DNA from 4 places in the Micromonospora sp. WMMD961 genome. Region 1 is predicted to be linked to each of the others. Evidence: riboswitches for the same ligand, from Rfam matches in the RefSeq annotation. Region 1 holds a riboswitch; each other region holds the start of a gene.
The links. A riboswitch is a leader RNA that binds a small molecule or an ion and turns the genes downstream of it on or off. The one in region 1 is predicted to bind cobalamin.

Region 1 (7,700 bases):
GCCACCGAGCGCGATCCCGGCGACGCAGAGCAGCACACCGCCACCGAGGCCGCCGAGCCCGACCGCACGGGGCACGCCCGGGTCGAGCAGGCCGTACGCGCCGACGCACAGGCCGGCCATGCCGGTCAGCATGAGGACGCCGGTGAGCCGCCGCGAGCCCGGCGTGGCGGTGCCGACCCGGCCGTAGCCGCGCGAGTCCATGGCGGCGGCCAGCCGCAGCGAACGGTCCAACGCGTCGTGCAGGACCGGCATCACGATGGCCCGCACGGCCCCGAGCCCCTTGGCCCGTCCGGCGCGCAGCCGACGAGCGCGGGCGACCCGTTGGACGCTCTCCACCAGTTGCGGTGCGACGCTCAGCGAGACGGTGACGGCGACACCCAGCTCGTACAGCGCGCCGGGGAGGACCCGCAGTGCGCGTTTGGGGTTGGCGAGGCTGTTGGCGGCCCCGATGCAGCACAGCAGGCAGGCCAGCCGGAGGCCGTCGACGGCGGCGGACAGGGTCGCCTCCAGCGAGACCGGGCCGCCGATCTGGATGCCCGCGTACCAGTCGGGTGTGGGCAGGTGTGGCAGTCGGAAGAGGATGTGGTCCTCGGGGGTGATGCCGGAGGCGAAGACCGTCCGGAACACCACCCTTATCGCGATGATGATCAGGGCCAGGTAGAGGTAGTAGTGGAACGCGCGCGCCCAGGGCGCATCGGTACGACGGACGGTGACGACGAGGCCGAGCACCGCGAAGATGAGCAGCAGCAGGAGCGGGTTGCTGGTGCGGCTCGCGGCGGTGGCCAGCGCGAGCGCCCACAGCCACCACGCCAACGGATGCAGGGAGCGCGGCAGCCGGGCTACCGCGAGGCGGTGGACGAGGCCGGCACGGATCGTGGGCATCGGGATCAGGTGCGGCGGCGGCGCCAGCCGACGACAGCGCCGACGAGACCGAGCAGGGCCAGCAGCCCGACTGTGATCAACGCCGGCAGCGCGGAGCCGGTGTCCTGGCGGGCAGCCGTCGCGGTGGGTACCGCGTCGAGGATGCGCGGTTCGTCCGTGGTGGCGCTCGGTGACGCGGACGGCACCATCGGTGTCGGGGGTGTCAGCACTGTGGACGACGGCGTCGGCGCGCCACTGACCGGGGCCGATGTCGACGCTCCCGGCGGCGGGAGGCCGGGCGGAGGGTTGCCGCCTCCAGGGTTTCCCGGCATCGGTGGTTTGCCAGCGCCCGGTGCGTTCCCGCCGCCGGGCTGGGCCGGGGTGGGCGCGGCGGGGGGCGGAGCGGGAGGGGTCGTGCCGGTCGGCTTGCTGTTGCGGGCTCGGACGCTGTCCGGGCTGAACCGGGGCCGCCCCTCGGTGCCCCCGATGTCGGTCGCCCCGAAGATCCACAGGTCGACGCTGCCCGGCTTGGGCTTGTAGCTCATCGCGCCGAGTTGGCTGTAGACCCAGGTGTTCTGTCCCGGGTCGGCGTGCCAGTACGACCAGTAGGCGCTGGCCGGCGGGGTGAGGGCACATCTCTCGTCCGCCGGGGTGGGGTACTGGGTGCCGCCCTGGTGGCCGGCGTAGCCGATCCGGCAGATGAACGCGGGCCCGTCGTGCTGGGTTCCGGTGGTGCGCCAGCCACCCTGGTTGAGCAGTTGGTAACCGGTGGTCGGGGTGGTGCCGCAGGAGCGCAGGAGCGGCCCACCCCATTTGCTGAAGTCCACCGCGAGGATCACCCCGGACGAGGTGGTGCACTGCCCGATCGGCAGCGGGTCGGCCAGCGCCGGCGCGGGCGTCCCTGCCACTGCGGCGACGATCGCCAGGGCCACTACCGAACGCCGCCACCTGTGGGTCATCACGAGACACCGCCGTCGCCGGCCGTCGCGCGCCGACGTGCGGCGATCCGTAGCAGAATGCCGGCGACGACGAGTACCAACGCCAACAGGGCGATCGTCATGATGGACGCACCGGTGCGCGGCAGGTTGCCCGACGACTGCCCGTTGTGGCCGGACGACGGCGTCACGCCGGCCGTCACGGACGCCGACGGGGTCGACGACTGGCTCGCGCTCGGCGTCGGCGTCGGCGTCGGCGTCGGCGTCGGCGTCGGCGAGCCGGTCGGATTCGTGCCCGGCAGCTCGTGCACGTCGCGGATCAGGGTGGCGAACGAGATGCCGGTGGCGCCGCCGACGACCTGCGTGGAGGCGCGCACGTTCGATTCCGGCTCTCCCTCGGCTGCGACCCTGAACCCGCCGTCGTCGTTCTGTTGGGCGGCGAGGAAGGCCAGGGCCTTGTCGATCTGACTCGCGTAGGTGGTGTCGCGCAGGGTGAGGCCCTGGATCGCGAGCGCTGTGGAGTTGGTGGAGTCACCGGCCGCGCCGGGAAAGCCGCCGTGCCCCTTCTGGGTCGCGGCGATCCAGGCCAGCGCCTTGTCGACGGCGCCGACCGCCGCCGGATCGTCGGTCAGCGAGGCGAGGGCCATCGCGGCCATCGCGGTGCTGTCGACGTCCTTGTCGGCGTCTGCCGCCGGGATGAGGCTGGGGAACGACCCGTCGGCGCGCTGCAGTCCCTTGAGGAACTCGACCGGCTTGGCGGCGGCCTCGCTCTGTCCGGCACGGAGCTGCGCGATGATGCCGAGCGACTGCCCGAACACCGCGGTGGCGTACCGGTAGTTACCGGCCCCGGCGCAGCCGGTGAGAGCATCGACCTTGGTGCAGGTCACGTCAGCCAGCGCCGCGATCAGGTCGTGTCCACCGAAGGACCGTGGATCGTAGCCGGTGACCTGGGCCAGTAGGGCCATCTTGCCGATCGCGCCGCCGACAGCGTAGTCGGTGCCGACGCCCAGCCACATGTCGACGGTGAATCCGCTGTCGCCGACCGCGCCGCCGCCGCGCAGGAACTCGACGATCGCCCGGAGCTTGGCGTCGTCCCCGCCGGTGGCGGCCAGGGCGTAGGCACCGTCGATGCTCAGCCCAAAGTCGGGGAAGCCGGGGAACGACTCGTAGTACCTGCCGTCGATCAGGTTGGTCGGCGCGACGAGGTACGACACGCCTTTGACCAGGTCGGGTCGCGGCCCGGCCGGCGGCGGCGTCTCACCCAGAGTGGCAAGGTTCTTTCCGGCCAGCGCGAGCGCGGCCGCGGCGGTGGCGGCCAGGTCCGCGTCCGGGTTGCTCGGGTCGGGGCTGAGCCCACCGCCGGGGACGATCCGGCTGACCAGCAGGCCGGTGGCGGCGGCGGCCCGGTCGGCGAGGCCGAGTACGGCGAGGGCCTGCGCGGCGTGCCCGGTGGGATAGGTCTCGCTGAAACCCGCTCCGGTCCACGGCTGGTAACCACCGTCCGGCTCCTGGGCCGCAACCAGGAACGCCTTGGCCGAATCGAGCGCCGCGTCGTGCCCGCCGAGCGTGCGCATCGCCAGCACGGCCAGCGTCGTGGCCGCGAGGTCCGGGTCGCAGGCGTCGGTGGGGCCGCGCCATTGGCCGGCGAAGGCCCCGGTCGCGCACTGCTGCTCGGTCAGTCGGGTGACTGTCGCGGCGGGCGGGGTGACGCCGGCCCGCTTGAGCGCGAGCAGGGCGGTCGCGTGGGTCAGGGGATCGCTCGATCCGGCGAAGTCACCGACGGCGGCGCAGCCGGCGTCGGCGTCGGCCGCGGTACACACCCGGTCGGTGAGCGTGGCGATCAGATTCCGGTCACCGAACGCGCGCGGATCGCCGTTGGTGCTGGTGAGCAGGAGCGCGAGGTTGGCGACGTTGGCGGTGTGGGGTGCGGCGGTGTCGCCGTTCGGGAAGATCGCGGCGTCGACGTGTGCCCGGAGGTAGTCGACGATCTTGGTGAGGGTTTGGTCCTGCCCGCCGATCCCGGCCAGGGCGGTGGCGACGGCGATGGTCCGGTAGTGGTCGACGAAACCGTTGTCGACGTGGTCGCCGTCGGCGAGCTGCCCGACCAGGTAACTCGCCACCGCCTTGACCTGGGCCTCGGTCGGCCGTGCCGGGTCGCTCGGCGTGGTGGTCGGAGTTGGGGTCGGAGTCGGGGTGGCGGTCGGAGTGGGGCCGCTCGCGCGGACCGACGCGGGGGTGAAGCTCGGCGCGCCGGTGGAGCCACCGATGTCGGTGCCGCCGAAGACCCACGCTTCGACCTCACCGGGGCCGGGCCGCTGGGCCATCGCGCCGAGTGGGCTGTAGGTCCAGTGGTCCTGCCCGGCCGGGGCGATCCAGTAGGACCAGTAGGCCGACGCCGGCGGAGTCAACTGGCATGCCTCGTCGGCCGGTGTCGGGCGTTCGTCACCAGACGCGAAGTCAGGGGACCCGATCCGGCAGATGAAGCCGGGTCCGTCGTGGACGGTGCCGGTGGTGGTGAAGCCCGCCTCGTGCAGCAGGTCCAGGCCGGTGGTCGGGGTGGCGTCGCAGCCGCGCAGCAGCGGCCCGCCCCACGCGCCGAAGTCGACAGCCACGATCGCGCCCTGGGTCGGGGTGCACGACTCCAGGGGATCGGCGAGCGCCGCACGGGTCGGCACCACCAGCGCCACCGCACCGAGTACCGCTGCGGCGACGGCCGCCAACCACGCCGCAGGAGTACGCGACGTTCGACTGACCAGTGGGGACATGGCGACTCTCTCCGGGGTAGCGGCGCAGGCGCGGACGCGGACCCCGGGGACGAGTCCCGGAAACCCTTGCTCCGCGCCGTGTACCTCGACGGCGCTGCGGTGCACTATCCAGCCAGGTAATCCGACTCGTCCCGAAAACGGGACCTACGGCTGCGGGCCAGCGCCGGACTTTGACCGGCTTCCCCTGACTGCTGGATCGGGGCCATCGGACCACAGCCGCCACCACCCCGTCAACGCGAAGACGTGTCATGTACCTAACAGCGCGCGGTAGGGGCTTCCTCCCATACCGTGACCGCGTCATCGCGTGGGGGAACCCGGTGGAAATCCGGGGCTGACGCGCAACGGTGAGGACGGTTGGCCGTCCCGAGCCCGACTACCCACGTGATGACGCAGCACCTGCGGTATCCGTCCCACGCGCCCTGCGGCCGGCCCGCCCCGCTCCCGCCGGCTCCGTTGCCGGGCTCCGGGTCGAGGCAGTCGTGCCCCGTACCCCAAGGAGACCCGATGTCCTCGCGCCCTTCCTCCGGCAGCCGCCGGAGACGACTCGCGACAGTTCCCGCCGCCGCCCTGATCACCACCGTCGTCGCGGTCACGGTCGGTGCCGCACCGGCCGCCGCGACCTCGACGGCGGCGCAGATCGCCACCGCCAGGACCAACGGCGTCGCCTACCTGCGCACCCTGCAGGCCGCCGACGGCAGCTACGCCAGCGGCGGGTTGTCGAACGAGTGGGCGTTCAGCGCGTTCGCCCCGGCCGGCGTCGCGGCCGTGGACGTCTACCCCAGCGGTGACACGACCAAGAACGCCCGCACCGTCTATCGCAACCAGCTATCGGCCGCGTCCTGGCCGAGCACCACGCCCGTGGTCACCGACTACGAGCGTGGGGTGCTCAACGCCTACGCCGCCGGCATCGACCCCGCTCGCGTCTCCCCCGCCCGCAACCTGATCGCCGACACCATCGCCTACTGGCAGACCGGCTCGGCCGGCTACTACGGCCCGCCGGCCAACGTCAACGGAACCATCTTCGCCACCCTCGCCCTGGCCGGAGCGAAGACCCAGACCGGCGCCGCCCGCGTACCGCAGGCGCTGCTCAACCTGTCGGTCACCCGGATCCGCAACAACCAGCACAACGACGGCGGTTGGACGTTCACCCAGGCCGAAGGCAACCCCACCCAACTCGCCTCGGCCAGCGACATCGACATGACCGGCGCGGCCATGGCCGCCCTCTGCGCCGCCGGGGTGCCGAACACCGACACCGACATCGTCCAGGCGAAGAACTTCCTCAAGAGCAAGCTCGTCAACGCCTCGGGCGCCTTCACCTCCATGTTCGGCGTCAACACCGACTCCAACGCCTGGGCCGTCTCCGGGCTCAACGCCTGCGGCATCCCGAGCCAGGGCACCGATTTCACCACCACCGCCGGCAAGACCCCGATCGACTTCCTCCGGGCCCAGCAGCTGACCGGCGGCGGGTTCAAGTACCTGCCCACCAACACCACCCCCTCGGCGTACGCCTCCATCGACGCGGTGCGGGCCCTGGCCGGCGCCGGCTACACCGCCGCTCCCCCGACGCCGGTCACCGCCGGCGCGCCCACCTGGGTCGCGGCGAGCGGATTCACCGCCGGCACCGCCACCCGGCTCGCCGTCATCATCGACAACGGCAGCGGCAGCATCAAGCCGTGCGCGGTCACCCTGACGCCGACCGCCGCCACCACCACCCTCGGCGCAGTACTGGACGCCGCCGTCGGCGCGGCCACCCCGAGCGGCTGCGTCACGGCCCTCAACCCGACCAGCGGCACCGGCACCATCACCGCTGTCAACGGCCTGGCCAACAGCGGCTCCTCGACCTGGAAGGTCGCCCGCGACGGCGGCTCCCCGGTCACCGCGACCCGCGGCACGACCGTGACCGTCGGCGACACGATCTACCTGCGCTACGGCGCCTGAGCGCCGGGTAGCGCGATGGTCAGCGGCGGCCCGGCCGTCGCTGACCATCCGCCGGTCGAACCGTCCGCCGCCGCTCAGGTGAGGATGACGAGGTGAACCGCGAACGGTGCGCCGGACAGACCACGACCTGAACATCGGGTTGATCAACTAACCAGGTCGTCACTCTGGTGAGGACAGCGACGGCCTGCGTCCGGGCCCGGTAGCCCGAGGCTTGCGCACGCCGCGAGCAGGCCCTCCAGGCGGGCTACTCGACGTCGGGTGTCCTTCAACTGCTGGCGAAGCTGATGCGCTTGGGCCTCACTGGCACCGAGTTGCCGACGGGCGGCGTCGAGCCGCTCGAAGTCGGCCGCTGTCAGCACGATCATCGGCTGCCCGTCCACAGTCCCGACACGGTGTTCGATCTTTCGGCGCATCGGGACCCTCTGGCTGGGCGGTGGGCGTTGCGGCTGCCCGCTGGGTTCCGCCCGTGGGCGGAACCCAGCGGATCATCATGCTGGCGGGGACTGGGCAGTCTCGGCCAGGAGCAGGGACAGCTCCCGGACCAGGTCGTCCATCGACTGGCCGCTCTGCGCCTTCACCAGGCCCAGAGCGAGATCGGCCAGCAGGTAAAAGCCGAGAGTGCGGGCCTGCTCGGAGCTGAACGCCGACATCAGTTCCTCCGCGCCGGCGAGATCACCGCGATGCTTGGCGGCGATGACCCCGGCGGCGCGTTGGACGATCTCGGCCGCCTCGGGGGTGTACCCGCTCACGCCCGGGTCAGATCTTCGGGGTGGCGGCGCGGGCGGCGTCGAAGCGGGAGATCACGTCGGTCCAGTTGACCAGGTTCCACAGCCGGTCCACGTAGTCCGGGCGGACGTTGCGGTACTGCAGGTAGTAGGCGTGCTCCCAGGCGTCGAACACCAGGATCGGGGTGGAGCCCTGTCCGACATTGCCGTGGTGGTCGTAGACCTGCTCCACGATCAGCCGCTGGCTGAGCGGCTCCCAGGCCAGCACACCCCAACCCGAACCCTGCACACCCTTGGTCGCCGCGGACAACTGACCGGCGAACCCGTCGAACGAGCCGAAGTGCTCGTCGATCGCCGCCGCCAACTCACCGTCGGGACGATCGCCGCCGTCGGGGGACAGGTTGTTCCAGAAGATCGAGTGCAGTACGTGCCCGGACAGGTTGAACGCGAACGTCTTCTCCAACCCGACCAGCGTC
Region 2 (7,700 bases), 840 kb from region 1:
CCGTGGCCGCCAGCTCGAACGCGCCCTTGTAGCCGTGCCGGCGCATCGCGGCGATCCACTTCGGGTTGACCACCCGGGCCCGGAACACCCGCCGGGTCTCCTCGCCCAGGGTGCGGGTCCGCACGTCGTGCGGCATCGCCGAGTCACCCACGTACGCCGCCGGTGCCGTGCCGGTGAGGTGACGGACCATCGCCACCATCCCGCCGTGGTACTGGAAGTAGTCGTCGGAGTCGACGATGTCGTGCTCGCGGGTGTCCTGGTTCTTCACCGCCACCGAGATCCGGGCGAAGGACCGTTCCATGTCGGCGCGCGCCTCCCGCCCGTCCAGGCCCCGGCCGTAGGCGTAGCCGCCCCACACCGCGTACACCTCGGCGAGGTCGGCGTCGCTGCGCCAGGTCCGGGCGTCGATCAGCGGCAGCAGGCCCGCGCCGTACGCCCCGGGCTTCGAGCCGAAGATCCGGGCGGTGGCCCGCCGCTCGTCGCCGTGCTCGGCGAGGTCGGCGGCGACGTGCGCGCGCAGGTAGTTCTCCTCGGCCGGCTCGTCCAGGGCGGCGACCCGCCGGACCGCGTCGTCGAGCAGCGCCACCACGTGCGGGAACGCGTCGCGGAAGAAACCGGAGATGCGCACGGTGACGTCGACCCGGGGCCGGCCCAGCTCGGCCGTGGGCACCACCTCGATGCCGGTGACCCGCCGGGACCGGTCGTCCCAGACCGGGCGGCAGCCCAGCAACGCGAGCACCTCGGCGATGTCGTCGCCCTGGGTCCGCATGGCGCTGGTGCCCCACACGGTCAACCCCACCGAGCGGGGGTACGCCCCGGTGTCGGCGAGGTGCCGGGCCAGCAACGAGTCGGCGAGGGCGACCCCGACGTCCCAGGCGTTGCGGCTGGGGATGGCCTTCGGGTCGACGGAGTAGAAGTTGCGACCGGTGGGCAGCACGTTGACCAGGCCCCGAGTGGGGGAACCGGACGGGCCGGGCGGCACGAACCGACCGTCGAGCGCCCGGAGGGTGTTGGTCAGTTCGTCGGTGGTGCGGTCCAGCCTGGGTACCAGTTCGGTGGCGGCGAAGCGCAGCACCGCGGCGACGTCCGGGATCGACCGGCCGGTGACCTCCACCACCACCGCGTCGACGGTGTCGGCGTCCCAGCCGAGCGTCTCCATCCCGATGACCAGGCGCCGGGCGAGCGCCTCGATCAGGTCGACGGCGTCGGCGGCGGTCCCGGCGGGCCCGTCCACCACGTCGGTCAACGCGCTGGGCAGCGCCAGTCGTCGTCCCGGTGACGCGAGCAGCTCCTGCTCGTCGAGGGAGTACGCGACGGCGAGGGCCTGCCGCAGGCCGGGCAGGGCGTGGGCGCCACCCCAGATCTGCGGTGCGCGCAGCACCGCGAGGACCAGGTTGACCCGGGGCTCCCCGGTCGGCGCGTCGGCGAGGATGTGCAGGCCGTCGCGGATCTGCACGTCCTTGACCTCGCACAGGTACCCGTCGAGGTGCAGCACGAAGTCGTCGAAGTCGTCCGCGTCGGGCATCGCCTCGGCGTGCAGGTCGTGGTGCAGCTCGGCGGCGCGCACCAGGTCCCAGATCTGCGCCCGCACGGTGGGCACCTTGGCCGGGTCGAGGGCCTGCACCGTGGCGTACTCGTCGAGCAGTTGTTCCAGTTTGGCCAGGTCGCCGTAGGTCTCGGCGCGGGCCATCGGCGGCACCAGGTGGTCGATGACCACGGCGTGCGCCCGCCGCTTGGCCTGGGTGCCCTCGCCGGGGTCGTTGACGATGAACGGGTAGACCAGCGGAAGGTCGCCGAGGACCGCGTCGGGCGCGCAGCCGGCGGCCAGGCCGAGGCCCTTGCCGGGCAACCACTCCAGGGTGCCGTGCTTGCCCAGGTGCACCACGGCGTCCGCGTCGAAGCCGCCGTCGACGGCCGGCGTGGCCAGCCAGCGGTACGCGGCCAGGTAGTGGTGACTCGGCGGCAGGTCCGGGTCGTGGTAGATGGCGATCGGGTTCTCCCCGAAGCCGCGTGGCGGTTGGATCAGCAGCACCACGTTGCCGAAGCGCAGCCCGGCGAGCACGATGTCGCCGCCCTCGGTGTACAGCTCGCCGGGCGGTTCACCCCAGTGTTCCCGCATCCGCTCGCGCAGCTCGGCCGGGACCTGGTCGAACCACCGCTGGTACGTCGGACCGGGAATCCGGGCCTCGGCGGCGGCCAGCTGCTCCGGGGTGAGCCACTCCACGTCGTGGCCTCCGGCGGCGATCAGCGCGTGGATCAACGCGTCCCCGTCGGTGGGCGGTGGCGCGTCGCCCAGGTCGTAGCCGTCCTCGGCCAGCGCGGCGAGCAGACGGACCGCCGAGACCGGGGTGTCCAGCCCGACGGCGTTGCCGACCCGGGAGTGCTTGGTGGGGTACGAGCTGAGCACCACGGCGACCCGCTTGTCGGGGTTGGGCAGGTACCGCAGCCGGGCGTGGCGCACCGCGATCCCGGCGACCCGGGCGGCCCGCTCGGGATCGGCGGCGTAGACCGAGAGACCGTCCGAGTCGATCTGCTTGAACGAGAACGGCACGGTGACGATGCGGCCGTCGAACTCGGGGATGGCCACCTGCATGGCGGCGTCCAACGGGGACAGCCCGGCGTCGCTGTCGGCCCACTGCTTCCGGGTGCTGGTCAGGCAGAGCGCCTGGATGACCGGCACGTCCAGGGCAGCCAGGGCGCCGACGTCCCAGGCGTCCTCGTCGCCGCCTCCGGAGGCGTCCGCGGCGACCGCGCCGCCGGCCGCGAGGACGGTGACCAGCAGCGCGTCGCAGCGGGCGAAGAGCCCGAGCGGGCCGGCGCCGGTGGTGAGCCCGCGCAGCGAGCCGCAGAAGATCGGCAGCGGGTTGCCGCCGGCCGCGCGGACCGCGTCCGCGAGCACGTCGACGAAGCCGGTGTTGCCCGCGAGGGCGTGCGCCCGGTAGAAGACGATGCCCACGGTGGGCCGGTCCGGGTCGGCGGGGTGTTCGCCGTGTACGCCGTACGCCGGGGTCGGTGCGGGCGGGGCGAATCCCTCGCCGGTGAGCAGCACCGTGTCGGAGAGGAACCGGGCCAGTTGCCCGAGGTTGTCCGGCCCGCCCTCGACCAGGTACGCCAGCGCCTGGGTGACGACCCCGGACGGCACTGTGGAGATGGCCATCAGTTCCGCGTCGGGCAGGGCCTCGCCGCCGAGCACGACCGTCGGCACGCCGGAGGTGAGCACCGTGGCGAGGCCGTCCGGCCAGGCCTGTCGACCGCCGAGCAGGCGTACGACGACGAGGTTCACGCCGTCGAGCAGGGCGGGCACCTCGTCGGCGGCGACCCGGGCGGGGTTGGCCAGCCGGTAGTCGGCGCCGCTGGCGCGGGCGGCCAGCAGGTCGGTGTCGGCGGTGGAGAGCAACAGGATGCGCACGGCAGGCTCCGGGGAGTGACGCCCGGCCACCACGAGGGTGACCGCGACGATGTGGATGGGTGCGGCGTCAGCCGGTACGACGGCGGGGCGGACGGCTCGCGGGCGCGAGCGGCGGGGCCGGTCGGCGGCGGGCGGCGCTCAGCTCAGCGGGGCGTGCCGGGTCGCGGGCACCGTGAATCGCCCACCGTGCGGGGCATGACGATGCTCGTCGATGAATGAGACGCCGTGCGTCATCGGGTCCTCCTCGGGTGTCCACGCCCTGGGGTACGTCCCGACGGCCGAAGTATCCTGGCTTCCGGATCGACGCTCTCCCCCGGCCTTCCAACCGCAGACACACGGCCGTGACTCACGAGGGGGGATCGCTCCCCGGTGACAGTGGCGGGACCGCGTCGGAATCGCACCGACTTCCTTCACTGCCGTCAGGCCGCGAATGCTGCCACACGCTTCCGCTGCGGGTCAACGCCGGTCCAACCCCGCCCGGCGGGCTGCATTCATCGAGATACGGCGATCACCGTGACCGCGACCGCGCGCGTCGCGACGCCCCGGATCAATGCCCGGCGTCCTTTGCTCTGCTTACCCATAGGCACCAGACACGGAGCGTCACTGGCGCATATAGACATGCAGAGCAAAGGATGGCCGAACCTACCCTGGCCTGCGCCGACCGTCCGGCGGGACGGCGCCGTGCCGCACCGTCACCTAGGATCGGCGAACGTCGCACCAGTGTCCGCGGTCAATCTCGGAGGTCGATCACCATGGTCGCCCTGCGGTTCCATCACCTGGCGGGTCGGGTCTGGGTCTGTCCGGGCGATCCCGACCCGGAGGCGGTCCAGGCCGGCGTCGCCGTGGTGGCCGACGAGCGCGGCAGTGTGATGATCGACGCTGGGCAGAGCCCCGGGCACGCCCGCGCGATCCAGGCCGCGCTCGCCGTTGCGGGGCTGCCGAAGCCGCGCTGGCTGGTCTACACCCATCACCACTGGGACCACGTCTGGGGCGCTTGCGCATGGCCCGGCGTGGAGATCGTCGGGCACGAGGCGGCCGTGCCGCTGCTGCGCGCCGAGGCCGCCCGGCCGTGGAGCCACAGCTACCTGGACGAGCAGGTACGCGCCAACCCCCGCCTCGGCCCGAGCTTCCACGCCCGGGCACGCGCGATGGACTCCTGGGAGGACTTCACAGTCCTACCCCCGACCTGGACCTTCACCGATGCCGACGAGTTGTCGGTCGGGGTTCGGCTACGCCACGTCGGCGGCGGGCACGCACCGGACTCGACGGTAGTGCTGGTGCCCGACTCGGGCGTCCTGCTGCTGGGCGACTGCTTCTACCCGCCGCCGGCCCATCTACGCCGGCCCGGGGAGGGCCCCGACCTGGCCCTGGTGCGCCGCCTGCTCGACCACGACTACCACTGGTACGTCTCCAGCCACGCCCAGCCGATGACCGCGCAACAGGCCCGGTCAGCCGTCGGGGACGCCTGAGCAGGCGAGCCTGAGCAGGCGAGCCGCAGCGGGCGTGCCTCAGCGGGCGTGGCGTTCCGGGTGGGCGCGATTCCACACCCGCATCCGCTCCGGGTAGCCGGTGCGGGCCGCCTCGTACAGCGGCACCGCGTGCTTGCGGGCAATCGCCCCCGCCGCCCGGGGCGTACCGGTGCGCCGACGGATCCACTCACCGTCGTGGGCGATCGCCACCACTGTGGTGTCGGTCGCGGTCGTCTCCGGCTCCAGGTAGAACTCCACCCCGCGCCGGGTGGCCACGAACGCCTCCAGCGCCGCGAGGTCCTCGCGGGTCGCCTCCCGGTCCAGCTTCGTCGGGGTCGTCTCGGCACCCCGTCCCCGGCGATTGAACCAGCTCATGACCAGCCCCTCTCCTCGACACCACTCCCAGTGCACCACCGAATCCTGGCAATCCGCTGCACGCCGGGTGGGAGCAACCTGACCCGCGCCGGGTGGAACCCGCGACGCCCGCGCGGTGTCATGAGTGTGATCCGAACGGAGGCTCCCCTGGACGACGAGGCGCTCGTCACCCGCGCTCGGGCAGGTGACCTGGAGGCGTACGACCTCCTGGTCGCCCGGCACACCGCGTCCGCGTACCGGACGGCGGTGCTGCTCGGTGCGGGTTCGGACTCCGAGGACGTCACGCAGGAGGCGTTCGTGAAGGCGTACCGCAAGCTGTCCCGTTACCGGGGCGAGTCGTCCTTCCGCTCGTGGCTGCTCGCGATCGTCGCCAACGAGACCCGCAACCTGCACCGGTCCCGGGGCCGGCGGGACGGGCTCGTCCTGCGGGCGGCGGCGGCCGACCCGACGTCCGAGATCGCCGAGGACGGGGCGGTCGGCGCTGTCCTCGCCGGGGAGCGCCGGGAGGCGCTGGTCGGGGCCCTGCGGCAACTGCCGGTACGGGACCGCGAGGTGATCGTCTGCCGGTACTTCCTCGATCTCACCGAGGAGGAGACGGTGGCGGCACTGGGCTGGCCCCGGGGGACGGTGAAGTCGCGCACCTCCCGGGCGCTGGCGAAACTCCGCGGCCTTCTCGACCGGGAGGAGGTCCGGCATGGGTGACCTCGAACGGGAGTTGCGCGACCTGTCCGCCTGGCTGGAGACACCCGAGCCGCCCGACGTGACCGCCCGGGTCCGCGTACGACTCGACAGGCCCGTGCGCCGGTGGCGTCCGCTCGCCGCAGCGGCGCTCGTCGCCCTCCTGGTCGCGTTGGTGCCGCCGACGCGGGCCGCCGTCGCGGACGCCGTCGCCGGGCTGCTGCGCTTCGCCGGTGTCAGCATCGCCACCTCGTCCGCCCCGACGCCGGCCGCCGGCACCCCGTCGCCGTTGCCCGGGCAGCGGACCGCCGCCCTGGACGAGGCGCAGCGGGCGGTGCGGTTCCCGATCCGGCTACCGGCCTCGTTGGGTCCGCCCGAGCGGGTGCTGGTCGCCGACCCCGACCCTTCGGGCGTCTGCCGGGTGGCGACGCTGCTCTACGACGGGGGCGCGCTGCGCATCGACGCGTTCGACGGTCGCCTCAACCTGGCCTTCCACAAGCAGGTCACAGCGCCGGGCGCGGAGTGGACACAGGTCGGCGGCCACTTCGCGGTGTGGGTCGACGGCCCGCACGTGCTGTCGTACGTGGACCGTGCGGGCGAAGTCCGCGAGGAGACCGCCCGACTTGCCGCCTCGACCCTGATCTGGCAGAACGCCGACGTGAGCTACCGGCTCGAAGGTTCCCTCAGCAAGGCCGAGGCGATCGAGATCGCCCGCTCGCTGGGCTAGGGAACCCGGCGGGATCGACCGGTGTCCAGAAGACACGACGGGTCTTCGGCCGACGGGCTGTGCCAGCCCGCAGGTGGCGGACGGCGCACCGGAAGGGGTGGAGATGGGTTCACGGGGCAGGATGCTGCTGGTGTCATCGGTGCTGCTGGTGGCGGGATGCTCGACCACTACCAGCGGCGGGTCGGCCGCGCCGGCCGTCGCCACCGCGGCGGCCACCACCACGAGTGCTGCGGCGGGCTGTGGGTCTCGGGTCGAGACCGGGTCGCTGCCCGACTGGGCGGACGCCGGATTCCACGGCGACGCGCGGGTCCCGCACGTCTTCGGCGCGAAGGGTGACATCGTGGCGGTGCTGTTCGCCCACCCGCTGCGGCAGCACCGCAAGGACGGGTCGAACAACAAGATCCTGTGGGTGGCCCAGGCCTCCACGACCTCGCCGGACCCGACGGCACCGGCCACGCTGGTGATCACCGCGACGCTGGACGGCACCGACACCACTGTCACCCGGGAGGTCGCCGGCGGACCAGGTCCGTCGATCATCGACGTGCCCCAGGCCGGTTGCTGGCGTCTGGACCTGCGCTGGTCCGGGCACACCGACACGATGGACCTGGTCTACGCGCCGTGAGCGCACGGGCCGCCTAGGCTGCCGGGCGTGCTGAAGGACCCACGGGCGGCGGCGGCCCACGACAACGCCGAGTGGTGCGACATCGTCTGCGGCAGCCACGGGCTGGCCGGCCGTACCGACGCCGACGCCTGGTCGGTCCCCCACCGTTCGCCACCGTGGTACCCGGACGCGGTCACCCTGCGGCCGGACGTCGACGCCGAGACCCTGCTGGCCCGCATCGACGCGGGGCCCGGCGCGTCGGTGAAGGACAGCTTCGCCGACCTCGACCTGTCCGGGTACGGCTTCCGGGTGCTCTTCGACGCCCAGTGGATCCATCGCCCTCCGGTGCAACCGCCGGTCGCCGCCGCGCTCACCCCCGTCGGCACGCCCGACGAGCTGGCGGCCTGGGCGGCGGCGCACGGCGGCGTCGGCCTGTTCCGC
Region 3 (7,700 bases), 310 kb from region 1:
CTCACCGGCACAGGGACGGGCAGATGACCGACGACCACGACGCCGCCGGAGCGATGAACTTCATCTTCGAAGCCGGCGTCCTCAAACGCGCCGCCCGCACCGGCTGGTGGTTCGCTGGCGTCAAGCAACCCGAGTCCATCGCCGAGCACTCCTTCCGAACGGCGCTCATCGGAATGATGCTCGCCGCCATGGAGGGCGCCGACCCAGCCCGAGTGTCGATGCTCTGCGTCCTGCACGACACCCAGGAAACCCGAATCACCGACATCCCACACATCGCCAAGCGCTATCTCACCGCCGTACCCAACACCGCCGTCACCGCCGACCAGGTCGCCGCCTGCCCACCGGCCGTCGCCGACGTCATCACCGCCGCAGTCGTCGAATACGAAGCCGGCGAGACACTAGAAGCTGTCGTCGCTCGTGACGCTGACAAGCTGGAATGCCTCGTCCAAGCCGTCGAGTACCGCCACCAAGGCGTCGACAACGTGCAGCGCTGGATCGACAGCTCACGAGCCGCCCTGAAGACCGCCAGCGCCCACCGCCTTGCCGACGCCGCCCTCAGCGGACAACCCCTGGCCTGGCTCACTCCCACGGCACAGGAGTAAGTGTTCAAGACGTGGCGTTGTATTGATCTCGGTGGGCGGCGAAGGCGATCAAAGCGGGCATCACACCTCTCAACCTGGGACGCAGGCAGTCAACGTTGGTCAACCTCTGTCGCTGCCGATCCACCTTCGACGGCCTGACGACGGCATGATCTTGGTGGCCCAGCACAACTAGCTCCGTCGATCGGCTCCTCGCAGAGCTAGACTCCTTCGTCCCGAACGAACAGCTCTGCTCAACCGGCGACGTCCACGACGACCTTGCCCTCGGCGGTGCCGTCGGCGACCAGCCGGTGGGCGTCCATGACCGTGTCGAGCGTGAACGTGCGTGGATCCAGTCGCGGGCGCAGGGCACCGGCGTCGGCCAGCGTCGCGATCTCGCGCAGGATGTCGCCGTGGTGTTCGCGGCCCCGTCCGGTGAGCATCGGCAGCAAAGTGAACACGCCGGAGTAGGTCGCGCCACGAAACGACAGCGGGGCGAGCGAGTGCGACCCCCAACCCAACGCGCTGACGACGTGCCCGTGATAGGTGCGTACCGCCGCGAACGACGCGTCGAGCGTCGCGCCACCGACGTTGTCGACGACGACGTCGAACCCCTCGCCGCCGGTGTGCCTCTCGACGTACTCCTCCACCGTGGTCGAGGTGTAGTCGATCGGCACGGCGCCCAGGCTCTCGATCACCCGCATGCTCGCCGGCCCGCCCGTGGCGTACGCCTCGGCGCCGCGCGCCTGGGCAAGCTGCACGCCCACGTATCCGACCCCGCCGGCACCGCCGTGCACCAGCACCTTCTGCCCGGCGCGGACCCCCGCCCGGTCGACCAGCCCCTCCCAGGAGGTAACCGCCGCCAGTGGCAACGCGGCGGCCTCCCGCATCGACAGACTGCTCGGTTTGCGGGCCAGCAGCCGGGCGTCCACGGCGGCGTACTCGGCCAGCGAGCCCTGCAAGTCGCCCACTCCCCCGCACAGCCCGTACACCTCGTCTCCCGGCGCGAACCCGGCCACCTCCGCGCCGACCGCAGCGACGACGCCGGCCAGGTCCAGTCCGAGCACCGCGGGCGGCTGGACCCGCGCGTGCGCGGCCTTTCCTGCCTGGATCTTCGTGTCGAGTGGGTTGACCCCGCTGGCGATGATCCGCACCAGCACCTGCCCCGCCCCGGGAGCGGGCTGATCGACGTCCTCCACCGTCAGTGGACTGTCGAACTCCCGCAGCACCGCAGCGCGCATGACGGTTCACACCCTCCGTGATCGATACATCACCTGGACGCTATCCAATTGGGTTGCCGGCCGGGCGACATCCGAGTTGTCCTGCGTCCGCATCCGGCGTGCCCGGCCGGACGACGATCGCGGCGAGCTACCCGAGGAAGGTCGCAACGGGCGGTCCGAGAACCTCTCAGCCGTCCTCGGCGCCGTCGAGCAGCGCCCGCCGCAAGGCCAACCGGTGCTCCCGACGGATCTCCGCCTCGCGGTAGCGCCTCCGGTCCCCGTCGGTCTCGGGTAGCAGCGGCGGCACCGTCCTCGGCTGGCCGTCGTCGTCGATGGCGACCATGACCAGGTGGGCGGTGGCCACGTCGGTGGGCGGCACGGCCCGGTCCCAGCGGTCGGCGGTGACCTTGACCGCGACCTCCATCGAGCTGCGTCCGGCCCAGGTGATGCGGGCGTCGACGTGCACGACGTCACCGACCCGCACCGCGCGCAGGAACGCGGTCTCGTCGATCGCGGCGGTGACCGCCGGCCCGTCGGAGTGCCGGGCGGCGACCACCCCGGCCACCGAGTCGATGAGGTTGAGGATCCGGCCGCCGTGCACCGTACCCATCAGGTTGGTGTGGTGCTGGTCCATGATCTGCGACAGGGTCAGGTGCGACGCCGACGGCGCTCGGCCGGCGATCGTGGCGGTGTCGTGCACAGCGGTAGTCCGTCCCTCGGGAAACCACACCACCGGAACGCGGAAACACTGACGAGCACGCGCCGACGGACGGCACGTCACCCGCTGAGCCCACCCGCGAGGCCGACGGCGGCGCACACGGTCGTGTACGCAGCGCAGGCAGGTCTTCGGACTCGCGGGCCTGACCGGTCGCGCCGGTCTCCTACCGGCCGTCGCTTCCCAGGCCGACGGCCCAGTGCTGATGACGGCGTTCGTTCCCACTCACCGCTGCGGGGCAGTCCCGGACTTCCACCGGGTTCCCTCTTACGACGCCCCGCCGGTCACGACGGGACGAACCAGCGCCGCCCGCAGCATAGCTGGCCAGGGAAGTCGTGGCACCGGGGGCACAGCGCGGGGATACCAGCGCGGCGTCGTCAGCTTTTGCCATGTGAGGAAAAGATCGCCAGCTCTTGAAAAAAGCCTCACTCGGGTCAGGATATTCAGATGCGTCGTCTCCCTCAGACTCCGGGGCGGGTGCTCTCGGGTGTCCTCGCGCTCCTCCTCGCCTCGGCGGTCGCTCTCCTCGCGTCCGCCCAACCCGCCGCGGCTCACGGGACTCTCGCCATGTCCACGCCGGCGGGTGGGGCCACGGTGAGCGAGCCGTTGACGGCGGTGCAGCTCTTCTTCACGGAGAAGACCGCGCCCAACGCGTTCTTCACCGTCACCGCCCCGGGCGGCATCCGGGTCGACAACAGCTGGTCGTACGGGGAGCCGAAGCCGCTGGACAAGCCGGTACGGGAGTACTTCCTGGTCAACGGGCAGTTCGAGCCACGTGAGTACACGACCGGGTTCCCGTCGACGGTGGCCGTCAGCCACCTGCCGGCCAAGGGCCAGTACTCGGTGAGCTACCTGTCGGTCGCCTCGGACGGCGACACCGTGCGGGGCACGCTGACCTTCCGCTACAACGGGCCGGTGACGGCGGCGCCCAAGGGGTGGAGCCCGCCGACGACCCAGCCGGACCCGGCGCTGGTGGCCGCCACCGAGCAGCACGGGTCGTCCGGGCAGGCGTCGGCGGTGCCGACAACCTCGGCGCAGCCGGTGACCCAGCCGTCCGGGGCTGCGGTGGCCCCGCCGACCGGGCCGGCCGAGGAGCGCGATTCGGGAGCACTGGCCTGGGCCGGCTGGGCGGCGGCGATCGCGGCGCTCGTGGCGGCGGCCGGATTCGTCGTCTGGCGTCGCCGGACGGCGTCCACCGGCAAACCCACCGGCCGGGGCCGTACCGCACCGGGGACCTCAGGTCGACGCGGCGGCGGTGCGCGTACCACGAACAGGCCCGCCGGCAAGACCGGCGGGGGCAGGACCATCGCCGCGAAGACGGCCGCTGCCAAGACCTCCGCGGGCAAGGCCGGCGCGGCGAGCGGCGTCGGTGCGCAGCCCACGGGCGGTAAGCGGCGACCGGCCGCCGTGCCGGCGGCGCGTACCGGCAACGCGGTCGTCACGGCCCGCACGGGCGTCGCGGTCGACCCGACGCCCACCGACCAGGAACCGAAGGCCCTGGCCACCGCCGACCAGGAGACGAAGGCCCTCACCGCCACCGACGACGGGTCGACTGTCGACCGCGGGGCACGGCCCGACACGGACCTCGCCGCCGTGACACCCGGGTCCCGGCTGAGCAACGGCCACCTGGCGCTGCTCGTCGGCGGCCTGGTGGTAGCCCTGCTGGCCGGGTTCGGGCTGGCTCGCATCGGCACCGGCGACCAGAGCCCGGCGAACACCGCCCGCCAGCCGGCGGGCGCTCCGCCCGCCTCCGGGCAGGGCGTGTCCGCGACCGACGGGCACCAGCACCCGGCGGGCACCGGCCCGCACACGCACCGAGGTGACGGCGCGGCGGGCGAGACGCTGGCGACCGGAACGACGGTCAGCGCCGGCGGGTACACCCTGCAACCGCTGGAGCGGTCCCAACCCGCCGGGGTACGCGCCGACTACCGCTTCCGGATCGTCGGGACCGACCGGCAGCCGGCGACCCGCTTCACGGTCGTCCACGACAAGCCGTTGCACATGATCGTGGTCGGCCGCGACCTGAGCGGCTACCAGCACCTGCACCCGACGATGGCCCCCGATGGCACCTGGAGCGTCCCCCTGACGCTGGCCCAACCCGGCGGCTACCGCGTCTACGCCGACTTCTCCGTCACCGCGACCAACGGTGCGCAACTGCCTCTCGTGCTGGGCGTCGACCACACCGTGCCCGGGGCGCACACCCCCGCCGCTCTGCCGCCCACGCAGGCACAGGCGACCGCAGGGGCGTACGCGGTGTCGATGAACGGCACCCCGTCGGTGGGGGTGACGGTGCCGATGCAGTTCCAGGTCCAGCGCGCCGACTCAGCGACGCCCCCGCAGTTGGAGCGCTACCTGGGCGCGTACGGGCACCTGGTCGTGGTCCGCGAGGGCGACCTCGGCTACGTGCACGTCCACCCCGAGCAGGAGCTGGTCGACGGAACTGTCCAGTTCTGGCTGACCGCGCCCAGCTCGGGCCGGTACCGGGCCTTCTTCGACTTCCAGGTGGACGGGAAGGTGCACACCGCCGAGTACACGATCAACGTGCCCTGAGCCCGGAGCTTTCTCCCTGCTTCACTTCTCGCTGTCGAGGAGGGACATCATCGCGGTCCCGTACCGCTGACCGGAGGCCGCGCCGGCCGGTACGGCGCGCTCGATCTCGTCCAACGCGTCCCGGTCCAGCACCAGGTCGACCGCGGCCAGCGACTCGGCAAGCCGGTCGCGCCGCCGCGCCCCGACCAACGGAACGATCTGCTCGCCCTGCGCCGCCACCCAGGCGATCGCGACCTGACTGGTGGTCGCCCCCAACCGCTGCGCGACCTGGCCGAGCGCGTCCACGAGTCGCAGGTTCGCGGCCAGGTGCTCGCCCTGGAACCGGGGGCTGTTCGCCCGGAAGTCCGTGCCGGTCAGCTCACGCTCGGCCGACCAGTGCCCGCTCAGCAGGCCTCGGGACAGCACCCCGTAGGCGGTCAACCCGATGCCCAGCTCGTGCAGCGTCGGCAGGATCGTGGCCTCGGGGCCCCGGGACAGCAGCGAGTACTCGATCTGCACGTCACTGATCGGCGCCACCGCCGCCGCTCGGCGGATGCTGTCCGCACCCACCTCGGACAGCCCGATGTGCCGGATGTAGCCGGCGTCGCGCATCTCGAGCAGCGCGCCCACGGTCTCCTCGATCGGCACCTGCGGGTTGATCCGTGAGGGCCGGTAGATGTCGATGTAGTCGGTGCCCAACCGGCGCAGCGAGTACGCGAGCCGGTCCTTCACCGCCGCCGCCGACACGTCGTACGGTGCTGCCTGGAACCCGCCCTGCGGCGTCTTGCGCGCGCCGAACTTCACGCTGAGCACCACGTCCTCCCGGCGCCGTTCCCGCAGCACCCGGCCGATCAGCATCTCGTTGTGGCCCGACCCGTAGAAGTCCCCGGTGTCGATGAGGTTCACACCGGCGTCGATCGCCGCGTGCAGTGTCGCGGTGCTCTCCGCCTCGTCGGCCGGCCCGTACAGGTCCGACATGCCCATCGCGCCGAGTCCGATGATCGACACCTCCGGACCGGAGGCACCCAACCGTCGCCGTCGTAGACCCGCCATGTCGCTCGTCTCCTTCGGTTGTCGCCGCACTGTGTACGCTGTGTCCATATAACCAGCACGAAGACACCATGTCCATATAATCGGAGGACCAGTGACCCAGCTCACCCCGGACCCCAGCACGCAACCCCGCCGGGGTCGTGGCCGCCGCAACGCGGACCAGGTGCGGGCCGAGATCCTCACGGCCGCAGGTGGACTCCTGCTGGCCGAGGGCATGGCCGGCTTCACCATCGAGAAGGTCGCGGCCATCGCCGGGGCCAGCCGGATGACGATCTACAAGTGGTGGCCGTCCAGGGGGGCGCTCGCGCTGGACGGCTATTTCACCGTCGTCGCACCCACCTTGGCGTTCCCGGACACCGGCGACATCGTCGCCGACCTGACCAACCAGCTCGTCGCCTTCGTCCACCTCGTGCGGGACACCTCCGCCGGACGGGTCATCAGTCAACTCATCGGGCAGGCACAGACCGACCCGGAGTTGGCCGCCGCCTACCGGGAGCGTTACTCCGGCCCCCGGCGGGCCCTCGCCGTCGAAACCCTCACCCGGGCCGTGGCCCGCGGGCAGCTACGGGCCGACATCGATCCCGAATCCGTCGTCGACCAGCTCTGGGGCGCCTGCTACCACCGCCTTCTCATCCCCGACCTGCCGCTCACCGACGACTTCGCCCGCACCCTGGTCGACAACCTCATCCGCGGACTGCGCTGACCGGCCAGCGGTCACGACCCGGGGCCACGCCACGGATCGACCGGACCGCACAAGCTCCTGCCCGGGAACCCCGCGGTGGGGTCAGTCCCCTTGACTCCCCGCGGGCCCCTCCCCCGGGTCGGGCGGGCACCGACGCTCGAGCAGCTCGACGAAGCGGCGCGTGGCGGGGCTGATCGCCTCCCCGGTGGGGAACACGAAGTCCAGGCGGCGCTCCATCCGCACGTCGGCGAGCGGGATCAGCCGGATGCCGAGCTGACGTCGATAGTGCCCGAAGTCCAGGCCGGCGGGGACCAGGGAGACGCCGACGCCAGCGTTGACCAGGTCGAGCACGCTCGTCCACTCGTTGACCTCACAGACGATCCGCCGCGAGAGGTTCGCGGCCTGGAACGCCTCGTCGACCAGCACCCGGACCGCCCAGTTGACGGGCGTGTCCACGAAACGTTCGCCGTCCAGGTCGGCCAGCCGGACCGCACTGTTACCCGCCAGCGGATGATCATCGGAGCAGGCCAGCACCACCGGGTCGGAGATCAGCTGAACGGCGGACAATCCGCTGGTCTGCGCGGCCGAGAGCAGCGCGCAGTCCAACTCACCGCTTCGCACCATCTCCAGCATCCGTAGCGTCGCATCCTGTCTGACGACGATGGTGACTCCTGGGTAGGTGTGGGCGAATTCGGCCAACCAGGCGTTGAAGGGCAGGGTGTGCCCGACACTGTTGATGGTTCCGATTCGCAGCCGCCCCGAGAGTGTGCCTTCGACGTCCTGGACGACCTGCCGGGCTGCGGCCGCCGCCTCCAGTGCGTGCCGAGCCGCTCCGACGAGTGCGTCACCCGCTGCGGTCAGCCGCACCGGCCGCGTCCCCCGTACGAACAGCGGCGCCCCGACATCCCTCTCCAGCGCCCGGATCG
Region 4 (7,700 bases), 1.5 Mb from region 1:
TTCCGCGACCACCACGCGGAGCTCCGCGCGGCCGGTGCCGCCCGGGTGTACGGCCTGTCCGCGCAGTCGACCGGGTACCAGCGGGAACTCGCCTACCGGCTGCGGCTGCCCTACCCGCTGATTCCCGACCCGAGGTTGACCCTGGCCACCGCGCTGCGCCTGCCGACCCGCACGGCGGGCGACATGACGCTCTACGAGCGGTTGACCCTGATCATCGCCGACGGCGTGGTGGAGCACGTCTTCCACCCGATTCCGGACCCGGCGTCGCACCCCCTGCACGTGATGCGATGGCTCACCAAGCGACGCCGGGCCCCCGGACCGGTCGCCGCCTAGAAATCGTCGTCGAAGGCGACAGTGCCGCTCACCCCGACCTGGTACGCCGACACCCGGCGCTCGAAGAAGTTGGACAGCTCCTGCACGTCCTGCAACTCCATGAAGGCGAACGGGTTGCTCGACCCGTAGTGCGCGGCGATGCCGAGCTGAGCGAGCCGGCGGTCGGCGACGTGCTGGAGGTACTCCCGCATGTCGGCCAACGTCAGGCCCGGCACGCCGTGGCCCAGCAGGTCCTCGGCGAACTGCACCTCGCACTCGACGGCCTCGGTGAGCATCTGCCGCACCTGCTCGGCGAGGTCGTCGTCGAACAGGTCCGGCTCCTCGGCGCGAACGGTGTCCACCACGTCGAACGCGAACGCCATGTGCATGGACTCGTCGCGGAACACCCAGTTGGTACCCGAGGCGAGCCCGTGCAGCAGGCCACGGGAGCGCAGGAAGTAGACGTACGCGAACGCGCCGTAGAAGAACAGCCCCTCGATGCAGGCGGCGAAGCAGATCAGGTTGAGCAGGAACGTCCGACGGTCCTCCCGGGACCGCAGCTCCCGCAGGTCGTTCAGCGAGTCGATCCAGCGAAAGCAGAACTCGGCCTTGCGACGGATCGAGGGGATGTTCTCGATCGCCGCGAAGGCCTCGAACCGCTCGGTCTCGTCGGGCACGTACGTGTCGAGCAGGTTGAGGTAGAACTGGACGTGCACGGCCTCCTCGAACAGCTGCCGGGACAGGTAGAGCCGACCCTCGGGGCTGTTGACGTGCTGGTAGAGGTTGAGCACCAGGTTGTTCGCGACGATCGTGTCGCCGGTGGCGAAGAACGCCACCAGACGGCTGACCAGGTGCCGCTCGGCCGGTGACAGCTTGTCCAGGTCGGCGAGGTCGGCGTGCAGGTCGACCTCCTCGACCGTCCAGGTGTTGCGGATGGCGTCACGGAAGCGGTCGAAGAAGTGTGGGTAGCGCATCGGGCGGAGGGTGAGGTCCATCCCGGGGTCGAGCAGCATGTGCGTGGTCCTCGTGTCGGTGGTGCGGGCGTCGGTGGTGGTGGTGTCGGCGGGGGTCACTGGCAGGCCTCGCACGACTCGGGGTTCTCCAGCGAGCAGGCCAGCGCGTCCGCGTCGAGGGCGACGGGCGCGACGGCTACGGGCGCGACGGCGCTGACGGTGGCCTGCTGGATCCGCGTCGCCGGCCGTGAGCGCAGGTAGTAGGTGGTCTTCAGCCCGGCCTTCCAGGCGTACAGGTACATCGAGGAGAGCTTGCCGATGGTCGGCGCGGCCAGGAAGAGGTTCAGCGACTGGGACTGGTCGATGAACGGGGCACGGGCGGCGGCCAGGTCGATCAGCGCCCGCTGCGGCAGCTCCCACGCGGTACGGAACAACTCGCGGACGCCGGCCGGCAGCTCGGCGATGTCCTGCACCGACCCCTCGGCCCGCTTGATCGCCGACCGGATCCGGTCGGTCCACAGCCCTCGGGCCTTTAACTCGCGGACCAGAGCGGTGTTGACCTGGAGGAACTCCCCGGACAGGGTCTCGCGCTTGAACAGGTTCGACACCTGCGGCTCGATGCACTCGTAGCACCCGGCGATCGAGGCGATGGTCGCGGTCGGGGCGACGGCCACCAGCAGCGAGTTACGCAGCCCGTGCGCCGCGACCCGTTCCCGCAGCGCGTCCCACCGGGCGGTCTGCGTACCCTCGACACCCCACAGGTCGGGCTGCAACTGGCCCCGCGCGGCCCGGGTCTGCGGGTACGTCGGGTGCGCGCCGAACTGTCGCGCCAGGTCGGCGGAGGTCTCCAGCGCGGTCAGGTACAGCTCTTCACTGACCCGGGTGGACAGCTCCCGGGCGGCCGGCGAGTCGAACGGCAGCCGCAGCGCGAAGAAGACGTCCTGCAGGCCCATCAGCCCGAGCCCGACGGGCCGCCAGCGGGGGTTGCTCGCCGCCGCCTGCGGGGTCGGGTAGTAGTTGATGTCGATCACCCGGTCGAGGAAGGTCACCGCGGTACGCACCGTGGCGCGCAGCCGCTCCCAGTCGATGCCACCGTCGACCAGGTGGGCGGCGAGGTTCACCGAACCCAGGTTGCACACGGCCGTCTCGGCGTCGCTGGACACCTCGACGATCTCGGTGCAGAGGTTGGACAGGTGCACCACGTTGCCCGGCTCGGCGGTCTGGTTGCACAGCCGGTTCGACGCGTCCTTGAAGGTCATCCACCCGTTGCCGGTCTGGGCCAGGGTGCGCATCATCTTCCCGTACAGCTCGCGCGCCGGGACCTGCCGCACGTAGCGACCCTGCGCCTCGGCCTCCCGGTACGCGGCGTCGAACCGCTCCCCCCACAGGTCCGGCAGCTCGGGAACCTCGTGCGGGTCGAACAGCGACCACATCTCGTCGGCCTCGACCCGGCGCATGAACTCGTCCGGAACCCAGTTGGCCAGGTTCAGGTTGTGGGTGCGGCGGGCGTCCTCGCCGGTGTTGTCCCGCAGTTGCAGGAACTCCTCGATGTCCGGGTGCCACGGCTCCAGGTAGACGCACGCCGCGCCCTTGCGCCGGCCGCCCTGGTTGACCGCGGCGACGCTGGCGTCCAGCGTGCGCAGCCACGGCACGATCCCGTTGGACTGCCCGTTGGTGCCGCGGATCAACGCGCCCCGGGACCGGACCCGGGAGTACGCGATGCCGATGCCGCCGGCGAACTTGGACAGGTTGGCGACCTGGGCGTACCGCGCGTAGATCGAGTCCAGCTCGTCGAGCGGCGAGTCGACCAGGTAGCAGGAGGACATCTGGGTGTGCTGGGTGCCGGAGTTGAACAACGTCGGTGAGCTGGGCAGGTAGGCCAGGCTGGACATCAGCCGGTAGAAGCCGACCGCCTCGTCCGGCGTGCGGGACAGGCCGCAGGCCACCCGCAGCAGCCAGTACTGCGGGGTCTCCAGCACCAGCCGGCTGGTGGGGTGACGCAGCAGGTACCTGTCGTACACCGTGCGTAGCCCGAAGTACTCGAAGCGCCGGTCGCCGTCCACGTCGACGGCGTCGTCCAGCACGCCGGCGTGTGCGGCGACGAACGCTGCGGTGTCGTCGCCGATCAGGCCCTCGGCGTGGCCGACCCGGATCGCCGCGCTGAACGAGGCGATGCCCTGGCGACGCACCTCCTTGTCGACGTACCCGGCCAGCAGCCGGGCGGCGAGGCGCGAGTACTGCGGCTCCTCACCGATCATCTCGGCCGCCGTCTGGATGGACAGCCGGTCCAGTTCGGCCGTCGTCGCGCCGTCGTACAGGCCGCTGATGGTGCGGGTGGCGACGCGCATCGGGTCGACGTCGGTCAGGTCGTCGGCCCATCGCTCGACCGCCCGGACGATCTTGTTCACGTCCACGGGCTCGGTGGCCCCGTCGCGCTTGCGGACCTGCATAGGCGTCCGCCGCAGGGCGGCGTCGGCGCTGGCCGGGACTACCTCGGTGACTGTCACCACTCGCTCCTCGGAGTTCGAGACCTGGTGGTCCGGACGCGAGGAGACAGACACCGACGGACGCCACACCGGTACGGCGTGGGTCGGGTGGCGTCAGCCGTCCCACGCGGCCTCGGACCGCCGCCCACCCGGGTGCGGGTACGCGGCGCGCTGGCAGGTCTTCGGACTCGTGGGCGCGACCGGGTTGGCCGGTCTCCTACTGGCCGTCGCTTCCCAGACCGCTTGGTGGCCCAGTGCTGATGACGGCTGTCGTTCCCACTCACCGCTGCGGGACAGTCCCGGATTTCCACCGGGTTCCCTCTTGCCTCGACCGCGCCGGATGAGCGGCCGAACCAGCTGCGCTCGACACCATATATAGGGATGCAGCGGTTGTCACACCCCACATGTCGGTGTCGGCGTGTCGACGGCCGAGCGGTGACGACCGTCACCCGACCGCACCTCCTCTCGCGACCTCGTCGTGCCGTCCGCGGCCGGCACCGGCAGTCCGGGGCCGGGTGGTATGCGGCAGCGATCCACAGAGGTGTGATGTATAGAGTCCACAGAGGTAAGGAACGTTGCCCATAATTCGCCGTCGATGTGCCCATCCGGAATGAACATCCAATCTTCAGAACCCCACCCGACCGCCGACGCCGGCCCCTACCGCTCCGCCTCGGGGGCCCTTGTCGTCAGCGGCCCAGTCCGGATCAGAAACGTCGGATGTTTGCACCGAGCGGGTGATCGACGTCGTTGACGCACCTGATCCAGCCTCCGTATACTCCGAATGATCATCTGATCTTTGGCCTAGCTGGGCGAGGAGCGCATGCCGCAGATCACTGCCGTCACCGTCGAGGACGTCCGCTTCCCCACCTCACTGACCGCTGACGGGTCAGACGCCATGAACAAGGACGGCGACTACTCGGCGGCCTATGTCGTCCTACACACCGACGGCACCGACAGCGTGGGCGCGCCGCTCGCGGGCCACGGCCTGACCTTCACCATCGGTCGGGGCAACGACATCGTCGCCGCCGCGGCGGTCCACCAGGCACAGAACCTCGTGGGTCTGGACGTGGCGACGATGGCCGCCGACATGGGGGCGGTCTACCGCCTCCTCACGTCCGACTCGCAACTGCGCTGGCTCGGGCCCGAGAAGGGCGTCGTCCACCTCTCGCTCGCGGCCGTGCTGAACGCCTCGTGGGATCTGGTCGCCCGGCTCGCCGACAAGCCGTTGTGGCGCCTGCTGGTGGACATGTCCCCCGAGCAACTCGTCGACATCGCGGACCTGCGCTACCTGTCCGACGCGCTGACCCGGGACGAGGCACTGGCCATCCTGCGGGCCAAGGAGAGCACCAAGGCCGACCGCCTCGCCGAGCTCGACCGGACCGGCTACCCCGCCTACACCACCTCGGCCGGCTGGCTCGGCTACGGCGACGACAAGCTGCGCCGGTTGTGTCAGGAAGCGGTCGACAGCGGCTACGGCTACGTCAAGCTCAAGGTGGGCGCCAACCTCGACGACGACATCCGCCGGTGCGCGATCGCCCGGGAGATCCTCGGCCCGGACCGCAACCTGATGATCGACGCCAACCAGGTGTGGGACGTCGGCCAGGCCATCGAGTGGGTCACGGCCCTCGCCCGGTTCACGCCGCTGTGGATCGAGGAGCCGACCAGCCCGGACGACATCCTGGGCCACGCGGCCGTCCGCCGGGCCGTCGCCCCGATCGGCGTCGCCACCGGCGAGCACTGCCACAACCGGGTGATGTTCAAGCAACTGTTCCAGGCCGGAGCCATCGACTTCTGCCAACTGGACACCGGCCGACTGGCCAGCATCAACGAGATCGTCGCCGTGCTGCTCCTCGCCGCGAAGTTCGACATCCCGGTCTGCCCGCACGCCGGCGGCGTCGGGCTGTGCGAGATGGTCCAACACGTGTCGGTGCTCGACTACGTCGCGGTGTCGGGAGATCTCACCAACCGGGTCACCGAGTTCGTCGACCACCTGCACGAGCACTTCACCGACCCGTGCGTCATCCGCGACACCGGCTCGGGCAGCGGTTACGTCCTGCCGGACCAGCCCGGCTACTCCACCCGGATGCGCACCGAGTCGATCGCGCTCTACCGGTTTCCGGACGGCCACTACTGGGCGGCGGCAGACCCGACTACCGTGTCATCTCCGGAGGCGGCGTACGTGATCGCGGGTGGGAAGGCCACCCCCGCCGGCCGCTAGGGGGATCATGTCTCGCACTGACGAAGTGGTCAACGGCATCAAGCGGATGATCCTGGACGGAAAGTTCAAGCCCGGGGACCGACTGCCGATCGAGAAGGACCTCGCCGAGTCGCTCGGCGTCTCCCGCGGCTCGCTGCGCGAGGGGATGTCGGCCCTGTCGATCCTCGGGATCGTCAACATCCGTCAGGGCGACGGCACCTACGTCACCAACCTCGACGCGCCACAACTGCTGGCCCCGATGGGCTTCGTGGTGGACTTCCAGGGTCAGGGCGACCCGCGGCACATCCACACCGTCCGGCGGCTGCTGGAGTGCGAGGCAGCCCGGCTGGCCGCGACCAGGATCACCGACGAGGCCCTCGCCCAGGCGGGGGAACTCCTCGACGAGGCGGCCCGGATGGTCGGCCAGAAACCGCAGGACCACGAACGCATCCTCGAGATCGACATCGCCTTCCACCGGATCATCGCCGTGCACGCCGAGAACCCGGTTCTGGTCGGCTTGATCGAGGCCTTCGCCGGACGCACCATCCGCGGGCGGCTCTGGCGGAGCCTGCACGAGGAGGGCGCGGACCGGCGTACCCATGACGAACACGTGGCGATCCTGAAGGCCCTGGTGGCCCGCGATCCGGAGCGGGCCCGCACCCGGATGGCCAACCACCTGATCGGTGTGGAGGAGTCCCTGCTGGGGTCGCCCGACGACGCGGACGCGACCACCGAGACGACACGCTCCTGACCGTCGCCCCTCACGGCTGCACGTCGAGCAGCCCCGCCTCGTACAGCGCCACCCAGAGCTGGTCCGGGACGTCGGCGTCGAAGCGGCGCAGGGTCTCGGTCACCTGGACCGCGTTCCGTACGCCGACCACCGTCGAGACCACGGCCGGGTGCCGACGGACGAACGCCAACGCCGCCTGGGGCAGCGTGACTCCGTACGCCTGGCAGACCCGGGCGATCCGGCGGGCCTGACCGACCACCTCCACCGGCGCCCGCTGGTAGTTGTAGGCGGCGTCGCTCGGCGGCAGGTCCCGGGCCAGCAACCCGGAGTTGTAGGCCCCGGCGATCACCACTCCGACGCGGCGGGCCTGCGCGGCGGGCAACAGGTCGGTCAACGCGCCCTGCTCCAACAGCGTGTACCGGCCGGCGCACATCACCACGTCCACGTCGGTCTCGGCCACGAACCGGGCCAGCATCGCGGACTGGTTCATTCCCGCACCGATCGCGCCGACCACACCCTGCTCGCGCAGCTCCACCAACGCCGGCACCGCCTCGTACGCGGCCTGCTCCCAATGGTCGTCCGGGTCGTGCAGATACACCACGTCGATCCGGTCCAGGCCGGTGCGCCGAAGGCTCGCCTCCACCGAGCGGTGTACGCCGTCGCGGCTGAAGTCCCAGACCCGGCGGTGATCTGCGGGCACGTCGAACCCCTGCGGGTCACGCAGGTGCGCGGTCTCCGGCGAGGGCACGAGCAGCCGACCGACCTTGGTGGACACCACGTACTCGGCACGCGGGCGGGACCGGAGGGCGGCACCCAGACGCCGTTCGGACAGGCCGAGCCCGTAGTGCGGCGCGGTGTCGAAGTATCGGATGCCACCTGCCCACGCGGTGTCCACGGCGGCGGCGAACTCCTCGTCCGACGTCGTCCGGTAGAGGTTGCCGCCCTGCGAGGCACCGAAGCCCAGCGCGCCCAGCCGCAGCGGCGGGCGAGCGGCGTCCAGGGTGGTCCGTCGACCGAGGGGA

Region 2: another riboswitch for cobalamin. It lies ahead of cobN (cobaltochelatase subunit CobN); the one in region 1 lies ahead of O7614_RS22110 (prenyltransferase/squalene oxidase repeat-containing protein).
Region 3: another riboswitch for cobalamin. It lies ahead of O7614_RS20790 (acyl-CoA thioesterase); the one in region 1 lies ahead of O7614_RS22110 (prenyltransferase/squalene oxidase repeat-containing protein).
Region 4: another riboswitch for cobalamin. It lies ahead of O7614_RS15120 (ribonucleoside-diphosphate reductase subunit alpha); the one in region 1 lies ahead of O7614_RS22110 (prenyltransferase/squalene oxidase repeat-containing protein).

Annotation. Positions count from the first base shown of each region.
Region 1 covers NZ_JARUBJ010000002.1:4,897,985-4,905,684, forward strand. Annotated here, with positions in the region: gene O7614_RS22100 (CbiQ family ECF transporter T component) at 1-882, opposite strand, end outside; gene O7614_RS22105 (LPXTG cell wall anchor domain-containing protein) at 888-1,820, opposite strand; gene O7614_RS22110 (prenyltransferase/squalene oxidase repeat-containing protein) at 1,820-4,561, opposite strand; cobalamin riboswitch at 4,655-4,796, opposite strand; cobalamin riboswitch at 4,839-4,961, shown strand; gene O7614_RS22115 (hypothetical protein) at 5,066-6,499, shown strand; gene O7614_RS22120 (superoxide dismutase) at 6,988-7,248, opposite strand; gene O7614_RS22125 (superoxide dismutase) at 7,256-7,700, opposite strand, start outside.
Region 2 covers NZ_JARUBJ010000002.1:4,057,657-4,065,356, forward strand. Annotated here, with positions in the region: gene cobN (cobaltochelatase subunit CobN) at 1-3,409, opposite strand, end outside; cobalamin riboswitch at 3,691-3,820, opposite strand; gene O7614_RS18510 (MBL fold metallo-hydrolase) at 4,162-4,878, shown strand; gene O7614_RS18515 (hypothetical protein) at 4,918-5,253, opposite strand; gene O7614_RS18520 (RNA polymerase sigma factor) at 5,380-5,955, shown strand; gene O7614_RS18525 (hypothetical protein) at 5,948-6,658, shown strand; gene O7614_RS18530 (hypothetical protein) at 6,762-7,280, shown strand; gene O7614_RS18535 (hypothetical protein) at 7,308-7,700, shown strand, end outside.
Region 3 covers NZ_JARUBJ010000002.1:4,589,082-4,596,781, forward strand. Annotated here, with positions in the region: gene O7614_RS20780 (HD domain-containing protein) at 24-602, shown strand; gene O7614_RS20785 (zinc-dependent alcohol dehydrogenase family protein) at 833-1,819, opposite strand; gene O7614_RS20790 (acyl-CoA thioesterase) at 1,986-2,498, opposite strand; cobalamin riboswitch at 2,618-2,832, opposite strand; gene O7614_RS20795 (copper resistance protein CopC) at 2,961-5,063, shown strand; gene O7614_RS20800 (aldo/keto reductase) at 5,085-6,095, opposite strand; gene O7614_RS20805 (TetR/AcrR family transcriptional regulator) at 6,187-6,795, shown strand; gene O7614_RS20810 (LysR family transcriptional regulator) at 6,877-7,700, opposite strand, start outside.
Region 4 covers NZ_JARUBJ010000002.1:3,359,650-3,367,349, reverse strand. Annotated here, with positions in the region: gene O7614_RS15130 (MerR family transcriptional regulator) at 1-333, shown strand, start outside; gene O7614_RS15125 (ribonucleotide-diphosphate reductase subunit beta) at 330-1,325, opposite strand; gene O7614_RS15120 (ribonucleoside-diphosphate reductase subunit alpha) at 1,382-3,715, opposite strand; cobalamin riboswitch at 3,907-4,124, opposite strand; gene O7614_RS15115 (enolase C-terminal domain-like protein) at 4,572-5,969, shown strand; gene O7614_RS15110 (FadR/GntR family transcriptional regulator) at 5,977-6,699, shown strand; gene O7614_RS15105 (aldo/keto reductase) at 6,710-7,700, opposite strand, start outside.